Regions from separate parts of the Acetivibrio sp. genome, predicted to be linked through region 2. Evidence: a T-box and tRNA genes for the amino acid it is inferred to sense, from the RefSeq annotation. Region 2 holds a T-box; the other holds one or more tRNA genes.

Region 1 (10,836 bases), on a different contig from region 2:
TAAAATTATCCAGCATTTTTGAAGCGCAGGTTGTTTTAACATTCTCAGTACAAATATTGTCCTTTAATGCCATGGGAATACCTGCAAGAGGTGATTTCACCTCTCCTTTATCAATCCTCTCTTGCACTTTTTTAGCCCTCTTTAACGCCTCATCCCCAAGGACTGTTATATAGCTTCCTATCTTTTCGTCAACAGCATTTATCCTGTCAAGCACCGACTGTGCAAGCTCTACAGCACTAATCTTTTTTCTTTTTATGAGGTCGCTCATTTCGTGAACCGTAAGCTGGTAAAGTTCCACTTATCTGTCCTCCTCATCTTTTGCCCTTTTTCAAAAATACATCTATTCAACCACCTTGGGCACTTTAAAACATCCGTCCTCTTTTTCCGGAGCATTCATAAGCATTTTGCTTTTTGGATATGAATCTAAGACCTCATCGTCTCTGAAAACATTCTTTATCGGTATGACATGATCTGTTGGGATAATTTCTGACGTATCAAGTTCATTTAATTTATCCATATAGGATATAATATTTTCCATGTCATGAATAAGCTTTTCCTTTTCTTCTTCGGAAAGGTTAAGCCTTGCAAGGTTTGCAACATGCTCTATCGTTTCCTTGGTAACCTTCATTTAAAATTCCCTTCCTAGATACTGAGCAATAATATAAATTTTCTGTCTTGCGGCACAAATTTCTCTTGAATATGTTATTGTGCAGCTTAAGAATAAACAACAATACCATTGACTATTATATAAAATGGTCAATAATGCGTCAATTATCAATATTCTAAAGCTTCAAACAACATTTTTATTATTCCCGGCAACGCAGAGTTCTAAATCATAAAAACAACAAAAAAGCGGCCAAAAAAGACCGCCGTTTTCTCATCTGCATCTTTCAAGTAAATTCATTATCACAATTCCTAATTCCTCATCACTGACATCATTCTTAAGAACCTTTTCATAGCCTCTGAAATTAAAACTGTATGAGCCATCCGGTTTTCGCCTTGTCGTATTAAGCACGAGGCCAAGCTGTTCTTTGTAGTAAATTGAGATGTTTCTTTTCCCTTTTGCAAATTCATCCCATGACTTGCATTTAAGCTTGTTCATAAGCTGAGAATCGGAATGAATTATCTTGCCGTTGCACTTTGCCATAGAAGACCTTACCAGCTCTCCCAGTTCCAAAGGCTTGTATGGAGCCTCTAGGAACACAGGACCTTCCACAGCTTTTCCGTTACCCTGTTTGTCTCTTGCGTAAGGAATTACAGTCACATTGTTGTTCTCATCGAAAAACACACAAACATTACCATAACTAATGCACGACCTATTAGCTGCTTTTTTGAGTTTACTTTTTCTTTTAATGGCCAGCAAGGCGAACACAAGTATTAGTACAAGTACTGCAGCCAAGCAGCAAAACAGATACACCAAAAACCTGTTTTCCATAACCAACACCCTGTTTCATGGCCCTTAAAAGTCCGGTGAGACTCCAATAAAGCATATGCATCGCGCTTTACCGCAATAGCCACTAAAAGATTTCCCATCACCTCGGTTAATGTGTTTTTCGATTCTTTTTCCCTCTGAGTTGCACCTAATACCAGTTCTTAACATATGTACCCCCCTAAATAATAATTAATTAATTATAAAAAAATTTATATTTCTACTTATATTATATAATAATGTATATATTTTTAACATAATAATATATTAATATAGATATTAATGTAGATTAATGATATTAGTGCAAACAAAATATTATACTACTCTATCATTTGTCTGAATCTTTCCTCATCAATTATTTCAACGCCCAGCTCTTTTGCCTTTTCAAGCTTGCTTCCCGCCTCCTCGCCGGCCAACACATAATCGGTCTTTTTAGATACGCTTCCCGAAGTTTTTCCTCCAAAACTCTTTATAATCTCTTCAGCTTCCTTTCGAGTAAAACTTGGAAGGGTGCCGGTAAGCACAAAGGTCTTTCCCTCAAACCTGTTATCCTTTATTTTCTTTTTACCGAAACTGATTGTATTTACTCCTGCGTCTTTGAGCTTTTCTATGATATCCCTGTTTTGCTTCTGTCCGAAGAACTGTACGACACTTTCCGCCATCTTGTCGCCGAATTCGGGTATTGCCACAATGTCTTCCAAAGATGCACTCATAAGGGCATCAACAGATTCAAAATTTTCACTTAACAGCTGTGCCGCCCTAAGTCCTATGTGTCTGATTCCAAAACCGAATATCAGCCTGTCAATATTATTTTGCTTTGATTTTTCTATCGAAGCAAGGAGGTTTTCCACAGACTTTTTACCCATTCTCTCCATTTTAACAAGGGTATCCTTTTCTTTATGCAAATAGTACAAATCTGCAATTCCTTTTATGAGCCCTTTTTCAAGAAGCACCTCAATAATCGCAGGCCCAAGGCCTTCTATGTTCATTGCATCCCTTGAAGCAAAATGAACTATCTTCCTGTAAAGCTGGGCGGAACATTCCATCCCGGTACATCTATATGCCGCCTCTCCCTCTTCTCTCATTACATCCGCACCGCATACGGGGCATTGCAAAGGCATGTTAAACTCATCTTCATTTCCGCTGCGCTTTTCAAAAACCACATCCACAACTTCGGGAATTATGTCCCCTGCTTTTCTTATGCGTACCGTATCACCTATTCTTATATCCTTTTCTTTTATGTAATCCATGTTGTGAAGCGTTGCTCTGCTCACGGTTGAGCCTGCAATTCTAACCGGGTCAAAAACGGCAATCGGCGTCAACACTCCCGTCCTTCCCACGTTTACTGATATTTCTTTTACAACAGTCTCTTTGACTTCCGCAGGATATTTATAGGCCGCCGCCCATCTTGGAGCCTTGATTGTTGAGCCTAAAAGCTCCCTATGTCTCAAGGAGTTTACCTTGACCACTGCACCGTCAATTTCAAAATCTATGTCTCCCCTCTCATCACCAATGCGGCTTATTTCCTCCCAAACGGCATTTATATCCCGGCATACCTTGTATCCCGGGCTTACTTTAAACCCTAGCTCTTTTAGATACTCAAGGGTCTCGGAATGAGTCTCAAAACTTTGACCCTCAATTCTTTGTATATTAAAAACAAATATATCAAGCTTTCTTTGACTGGTCACCTTTGGGTCCAACTGCCTTAATGAGCCGGCAGCAGCATTTCTGGGGTTTGCAAAGAGCTGCTGGCCTGCGAGCTCCTGCTCTTCATTTATTTTGATAAAATCTTTTTTAGAAATAAACACCTCTCCCCTTACTTCAAGTAAAGGCAAATCCTTTTTGAGCCTTAGAGGTATTGATTTTATGGTTTTGAGGTTCTGAGTCACATCTTCTCCCACCGAGCCATCACCCCGGGTTGCCCCCCTTGTAAACACACCGTTTTCATAAACCAGAGAAACGGACAATCCGTCAATTTTCTTCTCGACAACATACTCAACATTATCCCCTATAACTTCTCTCACCCTTCGGTCAAATGCCAAAAGCTCTTCCTTGCTGAAAACATCGGAAAGACTTTGCATCTGCACAGCATGTACCACCTTTTTAAAGCCTTCCAATGGCTTGTCTCCCACCCTCTGAGTGGGAGAATCCGGTGTAACAAGGTCAGGCCTTTCCTGTTCGAGCTTTTCTAACTCCCTGTAAAGAGCATCATATTCGGAATCGCTTATTTCCGGTGCATCCTCCACATAGTACTTATGGCTGTGGTAGTTTAAAATCTCTCTAAGCTCAAGTATTCTCTTCTCTATGTCCACTTGTTTTTTCCCTCCGTAAAGCAGTCATAATTTGTCAATTTTATCCATGTTTATTAATAAAAACTATATAATTACTACCTTCCGATTAAATGAAATTTCTCTTTGTCCCAAATCAATTTCGTCTTTTTCCGGTTCTAGTCATTTTTAAAACCACCGCATTTAGCACCAATACCGAAATTGCAATCCAGACTATTGCCCATAACAATTCGGGCAATCCCGTAATATTTCTTAATCTTGCTATATCCAAAGCTATACTTACGTTCCACCCCTTTATAATCGAAAAACGCTGATTAATCTTAAACAGCAAAGTCTCAACCAACGTCTCATAAATAATATATGCAATGGATGACATGGCCACGACATCAATTACAATTTCCTCAATGGCATCCCTTTGAATCATATAAAGAAGAATCGCAATTGCCGTAAATACAGCAGCATATAAAACAGTTCCCCTTAAGGCAGGAACGCTTATTGAAACAAAAAGATATATAATTGCAAGACTCCCCGGAAGATATTTTTTTGCATTGGTTCTTTTAAAAAACATTATCAATACAAAAAACAGTATACTTCCAAAATAACCTCCGTTGGATATCATAAAAGATGGAAACCATCCTTCTGCACTAACCATTGAGTCCCCCATAGACCCAAATGCGGCTCCAAAAGCGTTCGAACCGTAGCCGAAAAGAAACGCCATGAAAGCATGCCCCATCTTGTGAAAAAATACGGATAAAATCCTAAAGGGCTTTAGCATAATCTGGTTCCATAGCAAAACAACAGCAATTAAAATCGCAAGGTATTTCCCTATAGTTTTCATATTCACCCCATGTAATTTTACTCAAGTTTTAACATGCCAACGCCAAATAAATCCTATTAACGATGCTAAAATTTAATTGCCAAGCTTATACATAAAATTATACCTATAGACAATAAAAAAAGAAAGAGATTTCCCTTTCTTTTTTGAGTAATAAAATTCATCTATAAAATTCTGTTAAGGGCTCTCTAAAAAAGCTTAATCCCGGTTTAATCATTAATCTTCGATTATTGTATAGCCTCCGTTTTCATCTTTAACAGCACCCATCTCATCAAGTGCCTTCATCACTGCATCTGCCAGAGCCTGGGCTGCTTTCTGCCTGAACGCAGTATCTTTAAGTTTTGCTCTGTCCGACGGACTTGAAATGTAGGCAATTTCGGCTATTACCGCCGGCATCACAGTTTTTCGCAATACTGCCAGATTGGGTCTTTCTATTATACCGTTGTCTACAGTACCGAGCGCACTTATCAATTCTTTTTGAACAATTGTTGCAAGTTTTTTGCCATCCATCTTACTGTATTTGGGATTTACCGGAGGACAGTAAAGAGTCTCCGTACCCCGGTAGTCGGAATTATCGGGCATGGAATTGCTGTGTACACTGATAAAAAGCGTGGCATCAAGCCTGTTCGCAAGGTCAACTCTCGGATCAAGGTCAATAAAAACATCGGTTTTCCTGGTATATACTACCTTGACCCCCAGCTCCTCAAGAAGCTCCCCAAGCTTTAATGATATATCCAGATTTATATCCTTTTCATAAAAAGTTCCATTATAAGCTCCCAAGTCCTCTCCACCATGTCCCGGGTCTATCACCACAATTACCTCTTTGGGCCTGGATTTATCAATATTGCTAGGTTCGTCTAAATTTTCGCGGCCGCCAACTGAATTGTTGTTATTGTTATTTAAATAATCATTTCCGCTTTCAGCCCTCTTTGACATCATTTGGCTTCCAATGCCAATTCCGACTGCCGCCAAAATTACAATCCCCATTGTAAAAACCAATGCCCTTTTTCTTGGTGAAGCGTGCAAAAAAAGCTTTCGCAATTTTATAAAAAAACTCATTCTGTTCATAATCTTCCCCATTTACAACCTTTTATATTGAAAATCATACTATCAAAAAACTTTCAAGTCAAATGAAAAAGTTCCATTTTTAGCTTCTAAACGCAAAACAAAAAACTGTTTTTATACTTAAGACAACATAAATTGAATATGCAATGCACAGATTATGTCGTCTATATTATCGTATAAAAACAGTTTTATTACAATGTGAATTTTATTGGAAAGCTGTATAATTTTTACTGAACATACCGGTTTACATCGTTTAATGTAATACCCTGATGAAGCGCAATATTAAGGCCGTTTGCAATTACCTTTGCAATTCTGTCAACAACATCGTCAATCTCTTTTGGAGTTACTACGAGATTGCCGACATAGGGCTGCAGCACCTCTTGTATCAACTGGTATTTCTCATTTCTGTCAATATTTTTGAGCAAATTGTAAAAATGGGCATCCTCTTTTGCTTCTTTTATGAGGTTGTCTATAACCAGGTCTATGGTGTCATTTGCCATGGTTGCGGCATCCACCACTGTCGGAACTCCGATTGCGATAACAGGCACGCCCAGAGTTTCTCTGGAAAGCTCCATTCTTTTATTTCCCACACCGGAGCCCGGAGCAATTCCTGTATCTGCAATCTGAATAGTGGTATTCACTCTTTCCATCTTTCTGGAAGCCAGAGCATCTATCGCAATCACAATATCTGGTCTAACCCTGTCCACAATACCCCTTACAATCTCACCCGTCTCTATACCGGTAATACCCAGTACCCCGGGTGATACCGCACAAACTGGTCTTACCCCTTTATCAACCTGTTCGGGAACATATTCAAGCAAATGCCTTGTGACCATAAGCCCCGACACAGCTTTCGGTCCTAATGCATCCGGTGTGACATTCCAGTTGCCCAGTCCGATGACCAGAATCGTTGAATCGTCCCTAAGTCTCAATATGCGTGTCAATTCCTTGGCAAGGGCTTTGCAGGTCTCTTCGTACAGTTCCTGGTCATTTTCTTTCAGCCTTGGCACCTCAAGGGTGATATAATTACCCATCGGCTTTCCGATGGCCGCCTCACCAGTAGGAGATGTTACTCTCACCCGGGTTATCTTTATATCCTCCGTACCGTCATTTTCGATGTCAACCCCCGGCGGATCCCTTCTTTGATTTTCAAACTCGTTTTCTTTCAGCAGTTCGTGAGCTTCCAACACAAGGTCTGTTCTTATACTCTTTTTCACTCCATAATCCTCCCTTACCTGTTTTTCCAAATGAAATAATTTCGATTATCTCAGATAAGCTTTATTTTTCCTCAACAGCTAATAATAAATACCTGTATTTTGACCTTAGGCACAACAAAACTTTTTGTCTCCATGTCAATATTTATGCAAAAAATGCGAATTTGCCCTTGCATTTTGATTTATATCGTGTTAAAATACTCTCTGTTGAATAACTCGCAGGAGGTGAAGAGGTTGCCAAATATTAAGTCTGCTATCAAAAGAGTACGTGTTTCAAAGAGAAAGACTCTTACAAACAGTATTAGAAAATCAGTACTTAAAACTAATATAAAGAAATGCAAACAAGCTATTGCAAGCAATGATTCAAACGCTGCAGAAGCTCTTAAAATTGCAATAAAGACCATAGATAAAGCAGCAGCAAAGAACGTTATTCATAAAAACACCGCTGCGAGAAGAAAATCAAAGCTTGCCAAGGCATTAAACGCTGCCGCTAAACAATAAAAACGTACTGGATAGTACGTTTTTTGCTTAAATCCTGATTTCAAAAGCTCACGGGTTCTTTTCCCGGAGCTTTTTTATGTGTCTTTTTATTCAGCCGCCAAATTGCAAATTAGTATTTCAACAGCTGTTCTGTCGTTTATCTTACCCGTCTTTATTGAAAGATCCAGCTCAAGGGCTTCCTGTACTGCCTTTTTAAGTTTATCCAAGGAAAAACAGTCGGACTGGCGAATCATTTTATTGACGGCATAGGGATTTACGCCCATTTTTGAACACGCCTCTTTCCCATCCATACCTTTGCTGCGCAAAAGTTTCAATTCCAATAACTGTTTTAGTTGCTTTGCTATCATAAATAAAACCTTGGGCATGGGTTCTTTTAAAATAATCATGTCATTAAGGAGCTTCAAAGCCAAATCAAGCTTTCTTTCCGCTATAGCATCAATCAAATCGAATATTCTGCTTTTTATAGATTTCGTGCAAACCTTTTTTATATCATCAACATTAACTTTAGGCCTTTCACCCAAATAAAGAACAACCTTGTTTATTTCGTTCAGTATTTCAGTCATACCTTCCTCACATATATCTATAAAGTATGACGCCGTACTCGCATCAATCTCCTTGTCGTAGGACTTAAAAACCCTAACAGCCCACTTTACAAGTTCGGGCGGCTTTTGAAAAGGAAATTCCACCATCATTCCATGTTTCTTTATAGCACCTGTAATTTTAAGTCTTTTATCTATATCCTCCTCATAAAAAACAAGGCAGGTATAATTGGGCATACTCTGCAAGTATTCAATCAATTCATCCTTTTTGCTATCCTTTGAGGTTTTTGACTTTTTTGAGCTAAATAATTCCGACTTTTTAACAACAACCAGTTTCTTTTCGGCAAAAAACGGCATCGTCTCACAGGCTTCAATAATCTTTGAAGCCTCAGTTCTTCCCTCTATTACTACTTTATTTAGGCCTGTTGTGTCATCTCTTAGAATAATCTCTTCTATTTTGCCCAGGTAGAATTTCTTCAGGTATTCTTCCTCACCGTAGAAAAGATATAGCTTGTTTAAGCTTTCGTTTTTTATTTCCAGCTTTAATTTGTCTATACTCATTTTACTCTCCCAAAGTCTTTGAATTTCACCAACAACATAGATTATATATTTTCCGAAGTATTTGTTCAAGCCCGGCTCAAATTTGAAAAATTATTATTTTCGCAATATTTTCGCAAAAATTCTCTTGACTTATATCCGAATTTCAATTATACTATTCATTGCCGTCACAAAAGGCTGTGAAAAATGTGAAATTCATTGCATTTTGTGGAATATAGTTTTACACGGGCCTTTAGCTCAGTTGGTTAGAGCAACCGGCTCATAACCGGTTGGTCCGGGGTTCGAGTCCCTGAAGGCCCACCAACAATAAGTGTTTTGCCCAGATAGCTCAGTTGGTAGAGCAGAGGACTGAAAATCCTCGTGTCGCTGGTTCGATTCCGGCTCTGGGCACCACAATATTCATTAACTTAATATTATACATGGAGGGATTCCCGAGAGGCCAAAGGGGGCAGACTGTAAATCTGTTGTCACTGACTTCGATGGTTCGAATCCATCTCCCTCCACCAAAAACGGTTAGAGTTTAAACTCTAACCGTTTCTTATATTTATCCACGTTTTTGCCACTAATTCATTCTCGTCAGGCCTTGATGGAATTAACAATCTCTTTAAACTTCCTGCCTCTCTCCTCAAAGCTTTTAAACATATCAAAGCTGGCACTTGCCGGGGACAAAATTATTGTATCCTCAGAGGAGGCAAAACTATAAGCAGCTTGAACTGCATCTTCAAGCGAACTGCACTTTAAAACCGGAATATCGGCGCCTTTTCCCGACCTTTCCGTCTCATCCTTCAATGCCTTTTCTATTTTAGGAGCTGTCTGCCCAATCAAGACAAGGCACTTTACCTTTTCTGCAATTACCGGTCCTAAGGCGTCATAAGGTATTTTTTTGTCATAGCCGCCGGATATTAAAATTACTTTGTCCTTAAAGGAGTTCAACCCAGCAATCGTTCTCGTGGGACTGCTTGCTATGGAGTCATTGTAGAATTTTACACCGCCAATATCCCTTACAAGCTCAATCCTGTGCTCAACCCCGGTAAAGGTCGTTGCAACCTTTTTTATAACGTCTTTGTCGACATAATCTATTACAGCAGCAGTTGCCGCAAGGAAATTCTCTATGTTATGCACTCCCGGAATAATAATCTCATTAGTCCTAACAATCTCAGTTACCGATTCGCCGTCTTTAAAAACAAGCATATCGTCCTTTAATATTGCGCCCTTTTCAAGATTGCTTTTTCTGCTGAAATAAACCACATTTCCTTTTGCCTCATCTGCAAATTCGCGGGTAATGTCATTGTCAAAATTAAGTACCAGCTTATCTTTTGGCGACTGGTGTATAAAAACATTCTTTTTGGCAAATACGTATTCATCCATGGATTTATGTACATCCAAGTGGTTGGGTGAAACATTTGTAACAACCGCCACATGGGGACTTTTAGTCATGGTATGCAGCTGAAAACTGCTAAGCTCCAGTACAACTTTGTCCGTATCCTTTATTTCATCAATCTTACTTAATAAAGGTATTCCTATATTTCCCCCCAGCCAGCAATTATAGCCCTGCTCCTTTAGCATATTGTAGATAAGCGTGGTGGTTGTGGTCTTTCCGTCGCTGCCCGTTACGGCAAAAATCTGCGCTGGACAAAGCTCAAAAAAGACTTCCATCTCGGAGGTCACCACAGTCCCCTCCTCCTTTGCAGCCAGAATCTGGGGAATATCATACCTCATTCCCGGAGTTCTGAACAGTATGTCAAAACCTTTTAAATTGTCAAGATATCCTTCACCCAAACTATATTTAATATCCATGCCCTTAAATTGTTCCAATAGAGGCTCCAGTTTTGTTTTGTCCGACTTGTCAAAGGCTGTGATATCCGCACCGAGATTGTACAAATAAGAAATTAACGGAGTATGGCTGATTCCTATACCCAACACGGCAACTTTTTTATTTTTTATTTTGCTTTTGAAGTCATTTAATTTGCTATTCAAAATATTTCCTCCATTTTTTATTTCAAGTATATTATATGGTAAAAACCCATATAAGATTATAGATAAAAATTTTTTATATATAAAACGCCGTTTACTACGTTCTTTTTCGATTATTGCGGTACATATAATGCATTAATGTCTTGTCGAATTTTCTTACCCACTTTTCAGAGCCGATTTTTTTGGAAAACTCTATACACTGTCTTAAAAAAACCTCTTCGCTTTTTATCTTGCTGTTTATCATTCTTTCTCTTATTGACATAAAAGTACCGTATTTGTCGTAAAGAATGATATTTTCACGGCATATCATATACAAAAACGTTCCCACCATTTCATCTTTGTATAATATTTCCTCAAATATTTCCGGAGTATAATTCAAAACATTGACATTTAGATATTTTTCTTTTAAAAGTTCCAACTTGACAGTTTCATT
Region 2 (10,836 bases):
TATGATAAAGGTTGTCGAAAACGGCAATAAGTCGGATGATTTAAGTACACAGTACAACAAGCCTTTTGTCAAGGTGATTGGGAGCATAGACTATTATATAGTGTTTGTCATGGATAAGGAAGAGGCTGATGATTTTAAGGTGGATGATTACCTGAATATCAGGATTAATGATATTGGCAGAGTTGTTGACGGCACGGTTGCATACAAATCCAATGAATTTGACGGCAAATTTGTAATTGCGGTTCGTACCTACAAGGCTCTAAGTGATACTGCAGCTTTGAGGGTAGTAAACGTTGATTTGATTAAGAGCCGTTATGAAGGTTTGATTGTTCCTGTAAAGAGTCTTGTCAATATCAATACAAGCACTATGGAGGCAGAAATTGCACTGGTTAAGGCAAGACGGGCAACTTTTGTTCCTGTTAAAATTATCGGAAAAAATAACAATTTTGCAGTTATAGACAATGTTGAAAATTATAAAGACGGTGGTATCAGCTTGTATTCAAGCTACATTATAAATCCTCAAAATATTGAGGAAGGGCAGGTCATAAATTAATTTGAGAACGGGGAGTAGATTAGATGAGCGGAGAGTTGGATTATATCAAAAGGAATCTTTATTCTATAATGGAGAGAATCGAAAAAGCTGCTATAAAAAGCGGAAGAAGTGCAAAAGACATTACACTTGTTGCGGTGACAAAAACTGTTGAACCGGAACGGATCATGAAGGTTCTCGATGAAGGTATTTTGGATTTGGGCGAAAATAGGGTTCAGGAATTGACAAAAAAATACGATATATTAAACAGCAGGCAATGTAAATGGCACCTGATTGGGCACCTTCAGACCAACAAGGTAAAATATATTGTGGATAAAGTTTCCCTCATACACTCCGTGGACAGAATTGATTTGGCAAAGGAAATACAAAAAAGGGCAGAAGCTATCGGGAAAATTATAGATGTTCTGGTTCAGGTGAATGTTTCCGGAGAAGAGAGCAAGTTCGGTGTTTCTGTGGAGGAAGCATACGGCCTTGTCAGGGAAATAAGTTCCATGCCAAATATTAAGGTGAAGGGTCTCATGACAATGGCTCCATATGCTGAAAATCCCGAGCGCATTCGATATGTTTTTAGTAAATTAAGGGACTTATCTATTGACATTGGAAAAGAAAAGCCTGATAATAGTAATATGGGGATTTTGTCCATGGGAATGAGCAACGATTTTGAAGTTGCAATAGAAGAAGGAGCCAATATGGTTCGGGTCGGTACGGCTTTGTTTGGAAAAAGAAATTGAAGTTTTATTTTACAAAGAATGGTATTGACAATTAATATATTTTACAAAAGATAAACAGGAGGGAGAAATATGTCAACAATATTAAACAAGGTTTTGAATTTTGTAGGTTGGGAAACAGAGGATGAAGAAGAGGATGTTGAAACCGTAGATGAGTCCGAAGACCTTGAAGAGGAATTGAAAAAGCCCCAGTTTATTCAGCCGATAAGCAGCAGAAAGACTCAGAACAAGGTTGTTAACATTCATTCTGCTTCGCAATTTAAAGTAATAGTTATGCAGCCTGAAAGCTTTAATGATGCAAAGGATGTTTGCGATCATTTAAAGAGCAAAAAGCCGGTAGTTGTAAATCTCGGAAGTGTGCAAAAGGAAGTCGCCCAGAGAATAGTTGACTTTTTGAGCGGTGCTATATATGCTCTTGACGGAAATATCCAGAAGGTTTCAAGTGACATATTTATTGTAGCTCCGCATAATGTAGACATTATGGGGGACTTTAAAGGCGAAATAACAGGAAAAGCTGTTTTCCCATGGTCAAAATAGTTGGAGGATAGAGATATAAATGGAGGGTGACAATCTGACCATTACGGCACTTAGAGCCTTGGGCCTTTTATTGGAGATTATTCAATGGTCCATCGTTATACGTGCCATATTGTCTTGGTTTTCAATACCAAAAAACAACATATTTGTAAAGTTTATATTACAACTTACAGAGCCTATATTGTCGCCTATTCGTAACCTCCTTGAGAATACCTCTTTTGGAAGGAACTCCATGGTAGATTTTTCTCCAATAATTGCATTTTTGATACTTATGATTATTTCAGGTTTTATAAATAATATGATTATGATATAGAAAGAAGTTAAGGTGTATTGAATTATATGAATAAAGAAGCGGTATTAAAAGGGATTTCAAAGATTGACGACAAGCTTTTGGTAGCCAAAATTTTAGACAAGTATACCTTATCTCAGAAAGTTATGAGCAACATCCATTCGGATTTTTTGGACCCTTATCAGCAAAATATAGTGAGAAAATGCCTTGAAATGAGCGGTATAAGGGACTACATCTTTTTTGGGGGATTTAGTGGGGCAGAGAGAACAGTAGTTTTTTTCTGCCCTTATTATATGCCTGAAAATACGGATAGTGAGCTTTTTGAGCTTTTTGAAATACTAAAAATAAAGCCAAATACAAGGGAAAACTTTTCCCATCGGGATTATTTGGGCTCATTAATGGGATTAGGTATTAAAAGAGAAAAAATTGGAGATATTCTTGTTAGGGAAGATTTTGCTTTTGTGGTTGTATTAAAGGATATTGCAGATTATATTAAAATAAATTTGACGAAAGTCGGAAATGCCCGTGTTGAAATTGACACTGTAAATTACGATGAGCTTGAGACGTTAGAGCCAAAGGTAAAGGAGATAACTTCAACGGTTGCATCCTTGAGACTTGATGCTGTGGCAAGTGCCGGGTTTGGCATATCCAGAAGCAAGATAGCCGATTTGATAAGAGCCGAGAGGGTTTCTGTCAACTGGGAGACAACCAACAGCCTCACAAAGCTCATCAATGAGGGCGATACGATTTCAATTCGGGGAAAAGGAAGGGTAGTTCTTGAGAAAATAGGCAATACAACCAAAAAAGACAGGATTCATGTTTTACTAAAGAAATTTATATGACGAGGTGTTTGCTATGAACTATACGCCGAATGAGTTGGAGAATTTGACCTTTAAGAGAAGTGTTGTTGGCGGTTACAGCGAGGACATGGTAAATGAAGTATTGGATAGAATAATTGAAGATTATACCGCATACATACGCGAGAATATCGAGTTAAAAGACAAAGTGGCCGTGCTAAATGAGGCTATTTTGCACTACAAGAATATAGAAGAATCCTTGCAGAATACTTTGCTGATGGCGCAGCAAACGAGCGAGGAGATAAAGAGAAACAGCTACCAGAAGGCTGAGAATATTATAAAAGAAGCCGAAATTAAGGCTCAAAAGATAATAGACGAGGCAAATCAAGAAGTGCTTAAAATAAAGTTTGAATATGAGGAATTGAAAAGGAAGCTGCATTCCTACAAGAGCAAGGTGGAATCCCTTCTTCTTTCCCAGTTGGAGATATTAAAGCCCATAGTTGAAGAAGAAGCGGAATAAGATTTTGTAATTATAAAATATTGCAATCGATTTCTTGACATTAAAACGTCATATATTGTATAATTCTTTTAATTGAATAGTGAGAAAAAACGATGAGTAGAACGAGTAGAGGGCGAAACTTTTGAAGAGAGCAGGTGGCCGGTGCAAATCCTGTAAAGCCAGCCTTTGAAAATCATCTACGAGTTGCCGGCTGAAAGGTGTGAAAAGTTTTCGAGTAAGCTGGGCCGGCGGTGAGCCGTTATTTAAATTGAGTGATTGGGAATATATATTTTTAATATATATTCTGTAATAAATGTGGGTGGTACCGCGTGAGGAATTCTCTCGTCCCTTTTTGGGGATGAGAGTTTTTTAGTTTTACATACTGTTTATGAAGTTTATATTATTCAAATAAATATTACACTGATGGAGGTTTGAAAATGTCAGAAGATTACGGAAAAACTTTAAATCTACCTAGCACAGAGTTTCCTATGAGGGCCAATCTTCCTCAAAGAGAGCCGGAATTTTTGAAAAAATGGGAAGATATGGATATTTATAACAAGCAACTGAAGAAAAATGCCGGAAAGCCAAAATTTGTACTCCACGACGGTCCTCCTTATGCCAATGGCGGAATTCATCTGGGAACTGCTCTTAATAAAATACTAAAGGACATTATCATAAAGTATTATAGCATGAAGGGCTATGAGACTCCTTATGTTCCCGGATGGGATACCCACGGACTTCCGATTGAGCAGAGAGCCATAAAGGAATTTGGGCTTAAAAGACATGAAGTAAGTCCTGTAGAGTTCAGACAGGCATGCAAGAAATTCGCTTTAAAATACCTCGATGTGCAAAGAGAGGCCTTTAAAAGACTTGGGGTAAGGGCAGACTGGGATAATCCATATATTACATTGAACAAAGAGTTTGAAGCCAAACAGATAGAAGTATTCGGTGAAATGGCTAAAAAAGGTTATATATATAAGGGCTTAAGACCTGTATACTGGTGCCCAGATTGTGAGACCGCCCTTGCAGAAGCGGAAATAGAGTATGCGGAAGACACCACTCTTTCGATATATGTTAAGTTTGAAGTAAAGGATGACAAGGGTAAGTTTACCGGTATTGTGGATAGCCTTGAAAACACATATTTTGTAATATGGACCACTACCACCTGGACACTTCCCGGAAACCTTGCAATCAGCTTGAATCCTGAGTTTGATTACGGATTGGTAAAGGCAGACGGCGAATACTATATTATTGCGATAGAGCTCCTTGACAATGTTATGAAAGTAGCCGGAATAGAAGATTATGAGATAAAGGCGAAGTTTAAAGGAGAAGAATTGGAAGGTATGCTCTGCAAGCATCCGTTCCTTGACAGGGATTCTGTGATTATAACCGGAGACCATGTTACTGCCGAAGCGGGTACAGGTTGTGTTCACACAGCTCCGGGACATGGTGCGGAAGACTTTGAAGTTTGTAAAAAATATGACATACCTGTAATAGTACCGGTGGATGATAAAGGTTATCTCACTTCTGAAGCAGGGCAGTTTGCAGGAATGTATTATGAAAAGTCAAATGCTGCAATTATTGAGCAGCTTAAGTCAACCAATAATCTTTTGGCATCGGAAAAGATTGTTCACCAGTATCCTCACTGCTGGAGGTGCAAAGACCCGATAATTTTCAGGGCTACGGAACAGTGGTTTGCTTCAATTGAGGGCTTTAGAAAAGAAGCAATTGATGCTATTTCAACTGTAAAGTGGATTCCCGAATGGGGTCAGGAAAGAATTACAAACATGGTGAGAGACCGCGGTGACTGGTGTATTTCAAGGCAAAGAATATGGGGAGTGCCCATTCCGATATTCTACTGCAAGGATTGTAAGAAGGAACTTATAAATGACGATACAATTAAAGCTGTTGCAAAGCTCTTTGCCGAAAAGGGTTCCGATGCTTGGTATGAGTATGACGCAAAGGATATTTTGCCCGAAGGCACCAAGTGCGAGTGTGGCTGCTTTGAGTTTACCAAGGAAAAAGACATTATGGACGTATGGTTCGATTCGGGTTCCAGTCACTCTGCTGTTCTTGAGACAACAGAAGGGCTGACATGGCCGGCAGATATGTATCTGGAAGGAAGCGACCAGCATAGAGGATGGTTCCAGTCTTCGCTCCTTACGGCAGTTGCCACAAAAGGCGCAGCTCCCTACAAGACAGTACTGACCCACGGTTATGTGGTTGACGGTGAAGGAAGAAAGATGTCCAAGTCTTTGGGTAACGGAATCGATCCTGAGGATGTAATAAAGGAATACGGAGCGGATATATTAAGACTATGGGTTGCATCTTCGGACTATAAGACGGATATTAGAATATCCAAGGATATATTAAAGCAGCTTTCTGAAGTGTACAGAAAGATTAGAAATACTTGCAGATATATACTGGGCAACATATATGATTTTGACCCGAACAAGGATACGGTAAGCTATGAAGAGCTGAACGAGCTTGATAAATGGGCACTTATGAAACTCAACGGGCTTATAAAGAAAGTTAACGATGCCTATGAAAAATATGAGTTCCACATGATGTTCCATGCAATACACAATTTCTGTGTTGTTGATATGAGTAACTTCTATCTTGATATTATAAAAGACAGGCTCTACACCAGCAGGGCTGACTCAAAAGAAAGAAGAGCGGCTCAAACTGCGATGTATGAAATTTTGGAGGCTCTTGTGAAAATGCTGTCTCCGGTACTGGCATTCACCAGTGAGGAAGTCTGGCAGTTTATGCCTCACAGAAGCACAAATGACCCTGAGAGCGTACAGCTCAACTATTGGCCTGAACTGAATGAAAAGTATGAAAATTCGGAACTTAAGGAAAAGTGGGACAGAATAATTGAACTCCGTGATGTGGTATCTAAGGCCCTTGAGATTGCTAGGACGGAAAAAATCATAGGCCACTCTTTGAATGCAAAGGTTACTATCTTTGCCGATGAGTCAAACTATGACTTTATAGATTCCATAAAGAAGGAGCTTGTTACAGTATTCATAGTTTCAGACTTTGAGTTAAAGAAATTTGATGAGGCTTCTGACAAGTATTATGAAGACCCGGATGTAAAGGGATTGAGAGTTGCTATTTCCACGGCATCGGGAGCTAAGTGCGAAAGATGCTGGATGATTAGTGAGACAGTCGGAAAGAATGAAAAACATGCCACTCTTTGCGACAGATGTGCAGAAGTAGTTGGTTGATTTTACGGTTAATTTTACAGGCTAAAAGGTTTATCCTTTTAGCCTGATATAAATACCGAAGGGTGGGCTGATTGAAAGATGATAAAAATAAGCGTCAATTTACAGGACAGGAGCTATCCGATTTATATAAATACCGACTATGCCCAAATAGGCAGATGTGTTCAAAGTGCAAGACTTACAGGCAGAATAGTTTTGATAACCGATACCAATGTAGACAAATGCCAGTCGGAGGAATGTATAAAGGCCTTTTTAGACGAGGGCTACGAAGTGAGTAAATTTGTTATTCCCGCAGGAGAGGAAAACAAGAACCTTGAAACCACGAGGGATATTTACAAGCACCTTCTTGGTTTGAAACTGGACAGAAATGCCACATTGATAGCGTTGGGCGGTGGAGTTGTCGGAGATATAACCGGTTTTGCCGCTGCCACTTTTCTTCGGGGGATAAATTTTGTCCAGATACCCACAACTCTTCTCGCCCAGTCGGACAGCAGTGTGGGCGGAAAAGTGGGAGTTGACTTTGAGGGAAGTAAAAACATTATCGGTTCTTTTTATCAGCCGAAATTTGTATATATCAATGTTAACACATTAAAAACTCTGCCGGACAGGGAACTTAGAGCCGGGCTTGCAGAAGTAGTAAAGCACGGCATAATTCTGGATGATGAATTTTATGAATATATAGACTATAATGTTCACAAGATATTCAACCGTGATGAAGCAGTGCTCCAATATATTGCCAAAAAGAATTGCTCCATCAAGGCATCTGTAGTTGAAAAAGATGAGAAAGAAGGAGATTTGCGGGCAATTTTAAATTTCGGACACACTATAGGGCATGCAATTGAGACGGTAATGGATTTTGCGCTTTTGCACGGTGAATGTGTTTCATTGGGAATGGTGGGTGCCATGAGGATGGCTCAGTATCTTGAGATGATTGATGAATCTCTTGTAAACCGTGTAAAGGGAACTTTGGATAAAATAGGTCTTCCTACAAAGCTTGAAGGCATTGATGTTGACAAGGTGTACAATCAGATGTTTTATGATAAGAAAATTAAAGGAAGAAAGCTTATCTTTATACTTCCGCGGAAAAAAATCGGTGAAGTAATTCAGTGTACTATCGATGATGAGGATTTAATAAAAAGGGTGATTGCCAGCCTTGGTGAATGACAGCAAAGGCTGGCTTTCTTTGTGGGAGTAAAAATTAAATTCGAAATATTAAAAATTAAAATAACAAGAAGCGATGGCAGGAGCTTTCACCATCGCAAGCCAAATAATAAAAAGATTTAAGTTACTTTATCTCCACAGTATTTTGTACTTTTAAGATAAAGTTTGTCGGAATGGGAAAATCAATAATTTAATTTAAGTGTACGCACAATATATATGCGTACACCATACACAATTTTGGAAGGGTACAAGCCAATAAAAATTGAAAATAATTATAAAGTAAAAACTCCAGTGCACAAAGCCCCGGAGCGTTAATGTAAAGTTATTCGAATTCTACCAACCTTATTTTATTATCCTTTGCAAACTTGGTTATTTCCTGTTTGTATTGTTCGAAGTGATCCCAGTCCATAGGCTTTAGAACCAGAATAGGTTTGCTTGAGCCTTTTACGTGTATTTCGATCTTTTCGCTGGTTTTTTTTGAAAAAAGCCTTGTTACAGTGTAATAACCGAATCTGATTTCACTTATCTGGTGATAGTCAAGAAAAACGGGTTTGCCTTTTCTGTCAATTACCGTAATACCAGTCCAGTCCCTGTTACATGCGATTAGTCTGTTGCCATTCATAAAACACTCCTCCCAAATTACCCAAAAAAGCAAGTGAAAATAGTACACATACATTAATAAGAGTTGGTAGCTTTCTATATATAAAAATTATCTGTAATAATTATTTCCCTAAATATAATGCGTATGATGTCATTTCATAAGGGGGATTTATTTTAAATTTTATTCTTCCAATTGTACTCTCAGTAATATATTATATAAGTATATATCATGACGACTCATAAATATTGACAATGCGATTGATTGCGCCCCAAAAAAAATAGAATTGAAATTTTAAATATGAATCGCTACTTGTCAATATTTCAAATTTAAAATATTATTTTTATATTTTGAGTAGCATAATTTATAGTATAATTATATAGCTTAGTACAATTACATTATACCATATTAATGCAACGTTTTATAGTATATTATTAAAATATTTTCAACTTTACAGAGGAGGAGTATAAAATTGGATAAGAATAATGAGAAACTGGTAAAGTGGCTTTTTGAAACAAATGCTGTAAGGGTATGTCCCCAGGACAAGCCTTTCTGGTATACATCGGGAACTATAGGTCCATATTATATAAATACTCATTTTCTTTACGGAAGCGAGGAAAAAGCCAATAAGCTTTTGAAGTTTATAGATGAGGAAAAGGAAAATATTTTAAAGTGTCCGGAGAGAGTTTTAGACCAGACCCTTAAAAATTATGAATCCGACGCCATATATAGGGGACTGATTGATGAAATGTGCGAGTTTATAAAAAGCAATATAGATGTTAACGAAATCGATTATATTTCCGGGGGCGAAAGAAGGGATTGGTTTTTCTCACTGATTATTGCAAAGTTTCTTCAAAAGCCTCATATAACCATATATAAAGATTTGACCACGGTGGTTACAACCGACGGAAAGACTGAGGAACTAAAAAAGTTGGAGGGCGAAAGCGTTCTTCATATTGCAGATTTGATTACTGAAGCTTCAAGCTATGAGAGGGCATGGATTCCTGCAATAAAGAACAATGGCGGCAGAATAAAATGGAGTGTTGTCGTTGTAGACAGAAAGCAGGGCGGCGGTGAGCTGTTAAAATCCTATGATGTAAAGTCATATTCAATGGTTGACATAGATATTAATCTATTTAAAAGAGTTTTGGATATGGGACTTATAAACAGGGAACAGTTTGAAATGATTGAACGATATATTCTTGATCCTAAAGAAGCGATGGCACAGTTTTTAAGGGAGAATCCGCAGTTTATAAAAGAAGCGCTTTCGGCAGATGATAAAACCAGAGAAAGGGCAAAACTTTGCATTGAGAAGGATTTTTACGGCTTGAATATCAAGTTGGATTGAAAAGTATGATTTACTACTTGTTAGAAGGTTTATTTTATGGAGGTTAGTTAAGTTGAGTGCAAACAATAGAAAAAATGTCTGTGTTTCCCCGGAGGAGATGGCAAGACAGCAGCAGTTTATTGACGAAGTTAAGGAATTAAATTATCAAAGAGAAATGCAGACAGGGAAGAAGAAGCTTTATTATATTGCTACTTTCGGCTGCCAGATGAATGAGCATGATTCGGAAAAGCTTGCGGGAATGTTGGCGGAAATGGGCTATGCCGAAACGGACATCATGGAAAACGGTGATTTGATTATTTACAATACATGCTGCGTCAGGGAAAATGCAGAACTTAAGGTTTACGGGCATTTAGGGCCGTTAAAGCATCTTAAAAAAGAAAATCCGGAGCTTTTGATTGCTGTATGCGGTTGTATGATGCAGCAGCCGGAAGTTGTGGAGCATATAAAGAAAACATACAGGCATGTTGACCTGATATTTGGAACGCACAACCTGTACAAGTTTCCCGAGCTTTTGTACAGGGCAATGGATTCTGTGTCCACTGTTATTGATGTCTGGGATTGTGAAGGGCAGATAGCCGAGAATGTGGCAATTGAGAGGAAGGATGGAGTAAAGGCCTGGGTTACGGTCATGTATGGCTGCAACAATTTCTGCTCTTACTGTATTGTGCCTTATGTACGAGGCAGGGAAAGAAGCAGGACGATGAATAACATCTTAGAAGAAGTAAAGACGTTAGGATGTCAAGGGTTTAAGGAGATAACACTTTTAGGGCAAAACGTAAACTCTTATGGAAAAGATATTGGCGATGGTACAAGCTTTGCGCAATTGATACGTGAAGTGAACAAGATTTCGGGAATTGAAAGAATCAGGTTTATGACATCCCATCCGAAGGATTTGTCCGATGATTTGATTTATGCCATGAGGGACTGCGAAAAGGTGTGCGAGCATTTGCATCTTCCGTTTCAGGCAGGAAGCACCAGGGTACTTAAGATGATGAACAGAAAATACACCAAGGAGGACTACATTAATCTTGTGTCAAAGGTCAAGGAAAATATACCGGATATAACCTTGACCACCGATATTATTGTAGGATTTCCCGGCGAGACG

Evidence for each region. A T-box is a leader RNA that pairs with one kind of tRNA and senses whether it is charged. The one in region 2 lies ahead of ileS (isoleucine--tRNA ligase), so its partner is inferred to be a tRNA-Ile.
Region 1: it has a tRNA-Ile gene. The T-box ahead of ileS (isoleucine--tRNA ligase) is inferred to sense a tRNA for this amino acid. The anticodon was not compared.

Annotation. Positions count from the first base shown of each region.
Region 1 covers NZ_DAORXT010000001.1:75,753-86,588, forward strand. The annotation lists gene gatA (Asp-tRNA(Asn)/Glu-tRNA(Gln) amidotransferase subunit GatA) at 1-298, opposite strand, end outside; gene gatC (Asp-tRNA(Asn)/Glu-tRNA(Gln) amidotransferase subunit GatC) at 341-628, opposite strand; gene PLH43_RS00335 (hypothetical protein) at 878-1,435, opposite strand; gene ligA (NAD-dependent DNA ligase LigA) at 1,750-3,741, opposite strand; gene PLH43_RS00345 (M50 family metallopeptidase) at 3,854-4,555, opposite strand; gene PLH43_RS00350 (N-acetylmuramoyl-L-alanine amidase) at 4,769-5,620, opposite strand; gene gpr (GPR endopeptidase) at 5,845-6,834, opposite strand; gene rpsT (30S ribosomal protein S20) at 7,066-7,332, shown strand; gene holA (DNA polymerase III subunit delta) at 7,419-8,432, opposite strand; tRNA gene PLH43_RS00370 (tRNA-Ile) at 8,656-8,732, shown strand; tRNA gene PLH43_RS00375 (tRNA-Phe) at 8,747-8,822, shown strand; tRNA gene PLH43_RS00380 (tRNA-Tyr) at 8,851-8,935, shown strand; gene murD (UDP-N-acetylmuramoyl-L-alanine--D-glutamate ligase) at 9,006-10,406, opposite strand; gene PLH43_RS00390 (hypothetical protein) at 10,501-10,821, opposite strand.
Region 2 covers NZ_DAORXT010000003.1:56,773-67,608, forward strand. The annotation lists gene PLH43_RS00985 (HlyD family efflux transporter periplasmic adaptor subunit) at 1-553, shown strand, start outside; gene PLH43_RS00990 (YggS family pyridoxal phosphate-dependent enzyme) at 577-1,281, shown strand; gene PLH43_RS00995 (cell division protein SepF) at 1,351-1,815, shown strand; gene PLH43_RS01000 (YggT family protein) at 1,835-2,125, shown strand; gene PLH43_RS01005 (YlmH/Sll1252 family protein) at 2,152-2,943, shown strand; gene PLH43_RS01010 (DivIVA domain-containing protein) at 2,957-3,418, shown strand; T-box leader at 3,502-3,750, shown strand; gene ileS (isoleucine--tRNA ligase) at 3,835-6,627, shown strand; gene aroB (3-dehydroquinate synthase) at 6,706-7,788, shown strand; gene PLH43_RS01025 (hypothetical protein) at 8,108-8,407, opposite strand; gene PLH43_RS01030 (orotate phosphoribosyltransferase) at 8,856-9,731, shown strand; gene miaB (tRNA (N6-isopentenyl adenosine(37)-C2)-methylthiotransferase MiaB) at 9,829-10,836, shown strand, end outside.